2 regions of the Bradyrhizobium sp. USDA 326 genome follow, and region 1 is predicted to be linked to the other one. Evidence: predicted binding sites of a transcription regulator. Region 1 holds the regulator's gene; the other holds the start of a gene.
The links. Region 1 encodes PhoB, which activates phosphate uptake and scavenging genes when phosphate is short. Its sites were predicted from a motif close to TGTCATNNANCTGTCAT; they were not measured.
Positions count from the first base shown of each region.

Region 1 (5,126 bases):
AATGAGTGAAATGTCTGTTTCCGTAAGCGCGCCGACCGTTCATCCCGGCTCGCAGCCGCTGGCCGAGGCGCCTGCCAAGGTCACCGCGCGCAACCTCAACTTCTACTATGGTGAGCACCATGCGCTGAAGAACATCAATCTGGCGCTCGGCACCAATCGCGTCACGGCCTTCATCGGCCCGTCCGGCTGCGGCAAGTCGACCCTGCTGCGTATCTTCAACCGGATGTACGACCTCTACCCGGGCCAGCGCGCCACCGGCCAGCTGTTGCTCGACCACACCAACATGCTCGACCCCAAGCTCGACCTCAATCTGCTGCGCGCCCGGGTCGGCATGGTGTTCCAGAAGCCGACCCCGTTCCCGATGACGATCTACGAGAACATCGCCTTCGGCATCCGCCTCTACGAGAAGATCTCGAAGTCCGAGATGGATGATCGCGTCGAAAAGGCGCTGCGCGGCGGCGCGCTGTGGAACGAGGTCAAGGACAAGCTCAACGCCTCCGGCCTGTCGCTCTCCGGCGGACAGCAGCAGCGCCTCTGCATCGCCCGCACCGTCGCGGTGCGGCCCGAGGTGATCCTGTTCGACGAGCCCTGCTCGGCACTCGATCCGATCTCGACCGCCAAGGTCGAGGAACTGATCCAGGAATTGTCGGAGAACTACACGATCGCGATCGTCACCCACAACATGCAGCAGGCGGCCCGCGTCTCCGACAAGACCGCCTTCATGTATCTCGGCGAGTTGATCGAGTTCGACGACACCAGCAAGATCTTCACGTCGCCGAGCGACCGGCGCACGCAGGATTACATCACCGGCCGGTTCGGCTGAGGAGACGGAACATGGGTTCTGAACATACCGCAAAGGCTTTCGACACCGACCTGCAGGAGCTCACCCGCCTGGTCGCCGAGATGGGCGGGATCGCCGAGCGCATGATCGTCGATTCCGTCGACGCGCTGATCCGCCGCGACGTCACGCTCGGTCAGCGCGTCGTCACCACCGACGCCGAGCTCGACATGCTGCAGAAGCGCATCGAGGAGCGCGCCGTGCTCACCATCGCCCGCCGCCAGCCGATGGCCGTTGATCTGCGCGAGATCGTCGGCGCCATGCGCGTCGCGACCGATCTCGAGCGCATCGGCGATCTCGCCAAGAACATGGGCAAGCGCGTCGCAGCGCTGGAGACGGATTTCCATCCGCTGAAACTGTTCCGCGGCCTGGAGCACATGACCGACCTCGTGCAGCAGCAGGTCAAGTCGGTGCTGGACGCCTATGCCGCGCACGATCTGCCGGCGGCGATGGCGGTGTGGAAAGGCGACGAGGAAGTCGACGCCATCTGCACCTCGCTGTTCCGCGAACTCCTGACCTACATGATGGAGGATCCGCGCAACATCTCGTTCTGCATCCATTTGATGTTCTGTGCCAAGAACATCGAGCGGATCGGTGACCACGCCACCAACATCGCCGAGACCGTGTTCTACATGATCGAAGGCCAGGCGATCACCGACAAGCGGCCGAAGGGCGACATGACGACCTTCGCCACGACGGTGCCGAATACCTAAGGAGCGACGACAACATGGGCGCACGCATCATGGTGGTTGAGGACGAGGAAGCTCTCACCGAGCTTCTCCGCTACAACCTCGAAGGCGACGGCTATGACGTCGAGACGGTGATGCGCGGCGATGACGCCGACACCCGCCTCAAGGAGCACATTCCCGATCTGATCGTGCTCGACTGGATGCTGCCGGGCCTGTCGGGCATCGAGCTATGCCGGCGGCTGCGCACCCGTCCCGAAACCAAGCAGCTGCCGATCATCATGCTCACCGCGCGCGGCGAGGAGAGCGAGCGGGTGCGGGGACTTGCGACCGGTGCCGACGATTACATCGTCAAGCCGTTCTCGGTGCCGGAGCTGCTCGCGCGCGTGAAGGGTCTGCTCAGGCGCGCCAGCCCCGAGCGGCTCGCCACCGTGCTCGCCTACGGCGACATCGAGCTCGATCGCGACAAGCGCCGCGTGGCGCGCTCGGGCCGGCCGATCGATCTCGGCCCGACCGAATATCGCCTGCTGGAGTTCTTCCTGGAGCATCCCGGCCGCGTGTTCTCGCGCGAGCAGCTGCTCGACAGCGTCTGGGGCCGCGACATCTACATCGACGAGCGCACTGTCGACGTCCACATCGGCCGCCTGCGCAAGCTGCTCAATCTCGGCCGTGAGCAGGATCCGATCCGCACCGTCCGTGGCGCCGGCTATGCGCTGGACGATCGGTTCGCGAAGGCGGAGCAGACGTAAAGCTCTGAACTAGCGAGCCGCGGCAACAATCTTGGTCGTCACCCCGGGGCGCGCGTAGCGTGAGCCCGGGATCCATAATCACAGGGCTTTGTTTGGCGAAGACTCGGAGTGACCATCTCGCGCAATCACTGCGCCCTGTGGTTATTGATCCCCCGCCTCCGCGGGGACGACACCGAGTAAGCCGAGCCGTCAGCGTGTGACGGCTGCAGTCAGCTAAATCCGCAAACTCACCGCGTGCCCGGCTTCGCCGGTGCGCGCCGCCGATCCGCTGCAGGCTGATACGCCACGCGCGAATGCTGGGCGCAGTAGGGCAGGCCCGAGAGCGCCTTGCCGCCGCAGAAGAAGAAATCCGGGCTGGAGGGATCGCCGACCGGCCAGTGGCACGTCGCCTCGTTCAATTCCAGCAGCGACAGCCGCTGGCTCATCGGCACCACGTTGTCGTAGGTGACGGGTTCGGCCTCCACCTCGACCTCGAAGGCCTGCGCCAGTGCGGTGTTGCCGCGGGCGACGGGGCGGGTCACCCGCATCATGTGCTGCGCAGGCCGGGCCTTGCGCGGCCGGGGCGCTGCCGATGAAGGGCTCTTGGCGCGGCCGGACAAGCCGAGCCGGTGCACCTTGCCGATCACGGCATTGCGGGTCACATTGCCGAGCTCCGCCGCGATCTGGCTGGCCGAAAGTCCGGCCTCCCAAAGCTTTTTCAGCTGCTCGACGCGATCATCGGACCAGGTCAAAACCGTCATTGCACCCTTTCCCTCGCTGCGCGCCTGCCATCCTGGGGCCTTCGCAGCGATTGCCTAAGCCTTGAAAAACCCGTGCCGTCAGAATCCCTTAAGGCTCGCCGGGCGCGCTCAAGACGCCCGAACGTTTACGCCGGTACATGAGGACTCTTGGGATCAGAACTGCTGCACGAGATGTCGTATCTGACAGTCCAAACGCTACAATATGGCGTGACTCCCGCGCAAGAGTCCGCCGACTCGCGTCCACATGTTCCGTGGTGAAAATCCCGCAAAATCGGCACCGCAAGACTACGGATTTAGCATTTCGCGAGGCTTTCCAGGCGGCATTGACACCCGTCTTGCCAAGCATAAGATAGCCCCACGTGCCGCCCTTAAAAGGCGGCACGTTTCGTTTTCCGGGCCGGTCAATGGTGCGTTGCGCAATGCACGCATCACACCGTCCGCAACATTCAAGTGACGTCATGACTAACAGCGCCGCGCCGCATTTGCTCCCCGTTTTCGCCAGGGCCGACCTCGGTTTCGAGCGCGGCGAAGGCTGCTGGCTGATCGCGACCAATGGGGATCGCTATCTCGATTTCACCTCGGGCGTGGCGGTGAATGCGCTCGGTCATGCCCATCCCACGTTGGTCAAGGCGTTGCAGGAGCAGGCGACGAAGCTCTGGCACATGTCGAACCTGTTCCAGAGCCCGGACGGCGAGAAGCTCGCGGCGCGTTTGTGCAACGAAAGCTTTGCCGACTTCGTGTTTTTCTGCAATTCCGGCGCCGAGGCGCTGGAAGGTGTGATCAAGCTGGTGCGCCACCACCACTTCTCCAAGGGGCGTCCCGAACGCTATCGCATGATCACCTTCGAGGGCGCCTTCCATGGCCGCACGCTGGCGACGCTGGCCGCCACCGGTTCTGCAAAATACCTCGAGGGCTTCGGCCCGCCGATGGACGGCTTCGACCAGGTGCCGCATGGCGACCTCGAAGCCGTCAAGAAGGCGATCGGCCCGCATACCGCCGGCATTCTCATCGAGCCGATCCAAGGCGAGGGTGGCGTTCGTTCTGCGCCTCCCGCCTTCCTGAAGGCGCTGCGCGAGCTCTGCGATGAGCACGGCCTATTGCTCGCCTTCGATGAGGTGCAGACTGGCATGGGCCGGACCGGTGAACTCTTTGCCTACAAGCGCACCGGCGTCGTGCCCGACGTGATGTCGCTGGCGAAGGCGCTCGGTGGCGGTTTCCCGATCGGCGCGGTGCTCGCCACCGCCGACGCTGCGCGCGGCATGGGGCCGGGCTCGCACGGTTCGACCTTCGGCGGCAATCCGCTCGCGATCTCGGCCGCGAACGCCGTTCTCGACGTCATGCTCAAACCCGGCTTCTTCGGTCACGTGCAGAAAATGTCGCTGCTGCTGAAGCAGAAGCTCGCCTCCGTGATCGACCGCCATCCCGAAGTCGTCAGCGAGGTGCGCGGCGAGGGCCTCCTGATCGGCATCAAGGCCGTGGTACCCTCGGGCGATCTCGTCGCGGCGCTGCGCGCCGAAAAATTGCTCACCGTCGGAGCCGGCGACAATGTCGTGCGCTTCCTGCCACCCTTGATCGTTACCGAGGCGGAGATCGAAGACAGCGTCGGGCGGCTCGAACGCGCCTGCACCGCAATCTCTTCCAGCCAGACCAAGCGGGCGGCAAGCTGATGAGCAAGACGCCCAACACGACTCCAAAGCACTTTTTGGACATCAACGAGCTGCCGCTGTCGGAGCTCAAGAGCATGCTCGCCGCCTCATCGGCCATGAAGGCGAAGCAGAAGGCGCACCAGCCGGTCAGGCCGCTTGAAGGCAAGACGCTGGCGATGATCTTCGAGCGGCCCTCGACGCGGACGCGGGTGTCGTTCGATGTCGCCATGCGCCAGCTTGGCGGCGAGCCCATCATGCTCACGGGCGCCGAGATGCAGCTCGGTCGCGGCGAGACCATCGCCGACACCGCGCGGGTGCTGTCGCGCTATGTCGACGCGATCATGATCCGCATCCTCAATCACGAGGCGCTGCTGGAGCTTGCGGCCTATGCGACCGTGCCTGTCATCAACGGCCTGACCCGGCGGTCGCATCCCTGCCAGGTGATGGCCGACCTCATGACCTATGAG
Region 1 is NZ_JBMGQA010000001.1:2,108,880-2,114,005, reverse strand. It holds gene pstA (phosphate ABC transporter permease PstA) at 1-5, shown strand, start outside; gene pstB (phosphate ABC transporter ATP-binding protein PstB) at 2-823, shown strand; gene phoU (phosphate signaling complex protein PhoU) at 835-1,551, shown strand; gene phoB (phosphate regulon transcriptional regulator PhoB) at 1,566-2,273, shown strand; gene ABIG06_RS10145 (GcrA family cell cycle regulator) at 2,501-3,013, opposite strand; gene ABIG06_RS10140 (aspartate aminotransferase family protein) at 3,472-4,680, shown strand; gene argF (ornithine carbamoyltransferase) at 4,680-5,126, shown strand, end outside.

Region 2 (5,126 bases), 130 kb from region 1:
TCGCGGCCGTAGTCGGTGTTGTAGTCGAGCGCGTCGGCCTCGTCGGCGTTGATGTGCCAGGTGGTCACGCCGGACACCTGCGCGCCGAGGCTGGCATTGGCGAAGGCGTAGTCGAGCGTGCCGGTCTGGCCGTCGAACACATAGGAATAGGCGCCGTCCTCGCGGTCCTGCAGATTCTCATAGCCCGCGCTCTCGATGAGCGCGGTCGACTGCTCCTTGGCGTAGCCGTTGAAGTCGCCGAGCAGCATCACGTCCGGATCGCCCGAGCCGGTCGGATCGCTCGCCGCCCACGCGGTCAGCGCGGTGGCGGCCAGCTCGCGCTGGTTCTGCCAGTTACCCTGGCCGTCACCCTGATCGGAATCGGCGCCGGAGCCGGTACCGCTCTTGGACTTGAGATGGTTGGCGATCGCCGTGAAGGTTTCGCCGGTCGCAAGCTCCTCGAAGGTCACAGCGATCGCGTTGCGGCTGGTGTTCTCGCCGTCGAACACCGCCCCGACCGTGCTCTGCCCGAGCAGGCCGCCGAGGCCGAGGCCGGGCAGGTCGGCGTCGTTGAGGATCTCGACGGTCGTACCGCCGGCAATCTTCACCGCGGTCGTGTCGTAGATGAAGCCGACCGCGATGGCGTCACCGCCAACGAACTGCTGGCCGGGATCGACCCAGGCATAGGTACCGGCCCCAGCCACGGCATTGAGCTGTTCGACCAGATACTTGATCGCGTTGCCGGACGATGCAGCGGAGAAGTCGTTCTCCAGCTCGGTCAGCGCCAGCACGTCGATGTCCATATCGAGGATGGTCGCGACCAGCTTTTCGGTCTGACGCGCGAACTCCGCGGCGTTGTCGGCGCCGCGCGGCGCTTCGCCGATCGCGGTGGTGCCGCCATTGTCAAGCGTCGTGAAGTAGTTCAGCACGTTGAAGCTCGCCACCTTCAGGCGGCCGCCGACGTCTTCCGGCGCATCGGTGCGCGGATTGTCGCCGGCTCCGAAGGTGTTGGCGCCATCCTCGACCGAGCGGATCCGCCAGGTCGCCCCCGAGGCGGAGTTGCCGGCCCATTGATAGTCGAGCACGCCGGTCAGGCCGGTGACGGTGTCACCCATCCGGACTGCGTCGGCGGTACCGTAGTTCGGCGTGGTGGACGTGTCGTCGTTCGGATCGAAGCCGTCGAGGTTGTTGATCGCGGCGTTCTGGACGTTCAGGCCATCGTCATACGTGATGGTGCGGGCACCGAGCTCGACCAGATACGCCTGGTAGGCGGCGGCGTCGGGCGCGTTCTCCTGCGTGAACTGTTCGGGCCGTTCGCCCGCCGCCAGCTTGATCTCGTTGAACCGGTCGAGATTGTACTGTTCGGTGACGGTCAGGGTCTGCGGAATCGTGACCAGCATGCCTTCATAGGCTTCGAGGTCGGGCTGGTAGTCGCCGTCCTGGCTCAGCGTGGTGCCCATCGACGGCAGGTCGATCTGCACCGCCATCGTGTCGACGTCGGCCACCGCGCCGGCCTGGACGACCGAAATGTTGCTGGCGGTGAGCTCGGTCAGACCGAAATATTCGCTGATCGAGCCGGTGACGCGGACCCGGTCGCCGATCTGGACGTCGGTGGCGCCGCCGTAGACGAATATCGCCTCGGAGGTCAGCACGTTGCCGTCGGAATCGGTGGTCTCCTCCTGGAGGTAGAAGCCGTTGAGATTGCGGCCGGCGTCGGCATCGCCGTTCTGGAAGTCGCCGACCACGATGGCTTCGACGGTCACAGTCTGGCCGACCATGGCGCTGCTGGCACCGCTGCCCTGAATCGCGCTGATCTTGGTAATGCCGACGTCGTCGTTGACGATGGCGCCGGTCGCCGTCGCGGCGCTGCCGATCGTGGTGGTCACGTCCGCCGAATTCGAAACGTCCTGCAACGTCAGCGTGAAGTTCTCGTTCGCCTCATTGTCGGTGTCGCCGGCGACGGTGACGGTCACGACCGCAGAGCTCTCTCCCGCCGCGATGCTGCCGCTGAAGCTGACCGGCTTGCCGCCGACATAGTCGGCCGCATCGGTCTGCGCCGAAGCCATCGTTCCCGAGAACGCGACGTCGCCCGTGGTGCCGCCGGTGCGCTCGATCGTGAACTGATAGACGGTCGGACCGCTGTTACCTTCGTCATGCGACACCGTGAGCGAATCCGGCGCAAAGGCGACGTGCTGAGCTTCGATCGACGATCCGGACGAACTGGTGACGCGGATGTCGTCGATGCCGACCCACTCGTCATTGCCGACGGCGTTGGTGGTGAGAATGCGGACCTGGATGTCGTTGCGGCCGTCGACGTCGGCAGGCAGCAGCAGATCGAACGGCGTCACCTGGGTCGCGGCACCGCCGGTGGTGACGTCGGCGGCGTAACCGCTCGGAACGTTGGTCCACGCCCCGCTCGACCCGAGCCGGTACTGCACGTTGATCTGCTGCGCGGCGTCGTCCGTGCTGGCGTCGAGGTCGCGTGCGTTGAAGCTCAGCCGGACATCTTTGCGGCCGGTGGCGTCCAGATGGATCACGAGGCTGGGAGCATCCGCACTGTTCGAGCCGTTCAGCGCCACCGTCGGGTTGGCGATCTGGAATTCGGCCACACCGCCGTTGGTGATGGCGGTGTTGGTCTGGTTGGCGACGACGTCGACATCTCCCGACGACGATCCGGTCGCCGTACGCGCGTCCACCCCGGTGGCCGAAACGACATCGTTGCCGAGATAGCCGACGATCGATGCGACCCCCGACCAGTCATCGTTGGTCGTGATAAGGCCGGTATTGGACCAATCCTGCAGGAAATCGCCATTCGCCAGGACATGAGGGGTCGTCGACATGTATCGCCACTCCAGCGCTCGAGAGAAGACGTCGCGGATCGCCGCCTCACGGCATGCGTAAGGGCGCGGTCCAGACGGCCGATGGTTAACGGATCGTTAATGCGCGTTGATAGAACGCCGACGACAACAGATCGGTGACTGCTTCTTAACGGGCCGGTGAAGTCGCGACACGAAAAGTCGGGCGAAGACCGAGCGAACCAACGAACTCGTCTTGCGACGTGCGACGCGCTCGACCTCTCGGCCGGCAGCAATCGCCAATGAGTTATCGAGCCAAAGCTCGATCAGCTCGCCGCGAGGAGCGACCACGCCAGGTTTCGAGTGCCGGCCTGCGCGGCCGAACTTTCGAACCAAAGCGGCGTTTCGTCGCAGGGTGTCGCGGCCTCGCTGCCATGGGCCCGCGGTTACGCACACCGCGCTTTGTCATGTGCCTGACGTTGAACCTCGCTAACGAACGCCGACCGTCCGACCGTGACGGTCCGACGTCGTTTTGAATTGAGTAACATGACCGCAACAACGTCCTCCGCGTCGACTCCCACTTCCGGCGATCTCGCGTCGGTCGCGATCGCCTCCTGCAGAACGGCCTTTCTGACGGTGGGACTGTTCTCGGCGGTGCTCAATCTGCTGATGCTCACCGGCTCGATCTACATGCTGCAGGTATATGACCGGGTCATTCCATCGCACAGCATTCCGACCTTGATCGCGCTGTCGATCGCGGTGGCGGCGGCGTATGCGATGCAGGGGCTGTTCGATCTGTTGCGTCAGCGCATTCTGACCCGAATCGGATCAGCGCTGCACGCGGCGCTGTGGCAACCGGTCGTCTGCAACATCCTGCGCGGGCCGCTGCGCGGCGGCGGCGCAAATCGCGGCCTGCAATTGTCCCATGATCTGGACTCGGTCCGATCGTTCCTGTCCGGGCTCGGCCCGACGACCTTGTTCGACTTGCCGTGGATGCCGCTGTATCTCGCCGGCTGCTTTCTCCTGCATCCTTATCTCGGCTGGACGCTGGTCGTGGGCGCGGTGCTGCTGTTCGGGATCGCGCTGCTCTCCGAGGTGCTGACGCGGGCACCGACCCGGGACGCGTCGCGTGCCGGCGCAATCCGCGGCGTTCAGCTTGAAGCCGGTCGGCGCAACGCCGAAATCGTAGCCGCGCTGGGGATGGAGCAGCGGTTGATCGACCGGATCGGCGCCGCCAACGACGATCTCGTCGCCGCCCAGCAGCGCAACGCCGATATCGCCGGATCGCTCGGCGCGTTGTCGAAGGCGCTGCGCTTCATGCTGCAATCGGCGCTGCTCGGCCTCGGCGCCTATCTCGTGATCGAAGGGCTGGCCAGCGGCGGCGTGATGATCGCCGCGTCGATCATGGGCAGCCGCGCGCTCGCGCCGGTGGAACTGGCGATCTCCATCTGGCGTCCGTTCCTCGGCGCGCGACAGGCGGGCCAACGGCTCCGCGCCGCTCTCCGCAACGGCGACGCCCCGAATCCCGACGTCGCGCCCGAACGCGCCGCCCATCGGCTCACGGTCGAGCAGGTAACGATCGCCGCCCCCGGCGGCACCGCCGCGATCGTGCACAACGCCTCGTTCACACTTGAAGCCGGCCAGGCGGTCGGAATCATTGGCCCCTCAGCCGCCGGAAAATCGACGCTGGCGCGGGCGCTGGTCGGGATCTGGCCGATCGCACGCGGCGAGATCCGCCTTGATGGCGCCACCCTCGACCAGTGGCCGGCAGAAATTCGTGGCGGCATGATCGGCTATCTGCCGCAGGACGTCGAATTGTTCGACGGAACGGTAGCGGAAAACATCGCACGCTTCGACGCGGACATCGACGAGGCGGCGGTGATCGCCGCGGCGAAGGCGGCAGGCGCCTACGAGATGATCCTGAAGCTGCCGAAGGGGTTCGAGATGCGGATCGGCGAAGCCGGCACCACCCTGTCGGGCGGCCAGCGGCAACGGATCGCGTTGGCGCGCGCGCTCTACAAGGATCCGTTCATGGTGGTGCTCGACGAGCCGAACGCCAGCCTGGACGCCGAAGGGGACGCCGCGCTGACCGACGCCATCCGGCGTATCCGGGCTCGCGGCGGCATTGCCGTCATCATTGCGCATCGGCCGGCGGCGCTCGCCGCGGTCGACCTCGTGCTGACGCTGGCGACCGGCCAGGTGCAGGCGTTCGGCCCGAAGGACGAAGTGCTGCGCAAATCGCTTGCCGCTCATCCGGCGCCGGGCGGCGCGGCGCTGCAGGCGGTGCCCGATGCGCGCTCGGTTCCGGCCGCAGCCGCCAGTTGAGGACCTCCATATGACCGCACTCCGCAC
Region 2 is NZ_JBMGQA010000001.1:1,982,978-1,988,103, forward strand. It holds gene ABIG06_RS09515 (ExeM/NucH family extracellular endonuclease) at 1-2,819, opposite strand, end outside; gene ABIG06_RS09520 (type I secretion system permease/ATPase) at 3,321-5,099, shown strand; gene ABIG06_RS09525 (HlyD family type I secretion periplasmic adaptor subunit) at 5,110-5,126, shown strand, end outside.
Region 2: the regulator PhoB is predicted to act here: its motif matches at 2,943-2,959, upstream of ABIG06_RS09515 (ExeM/NucH family extracellular endonuclease).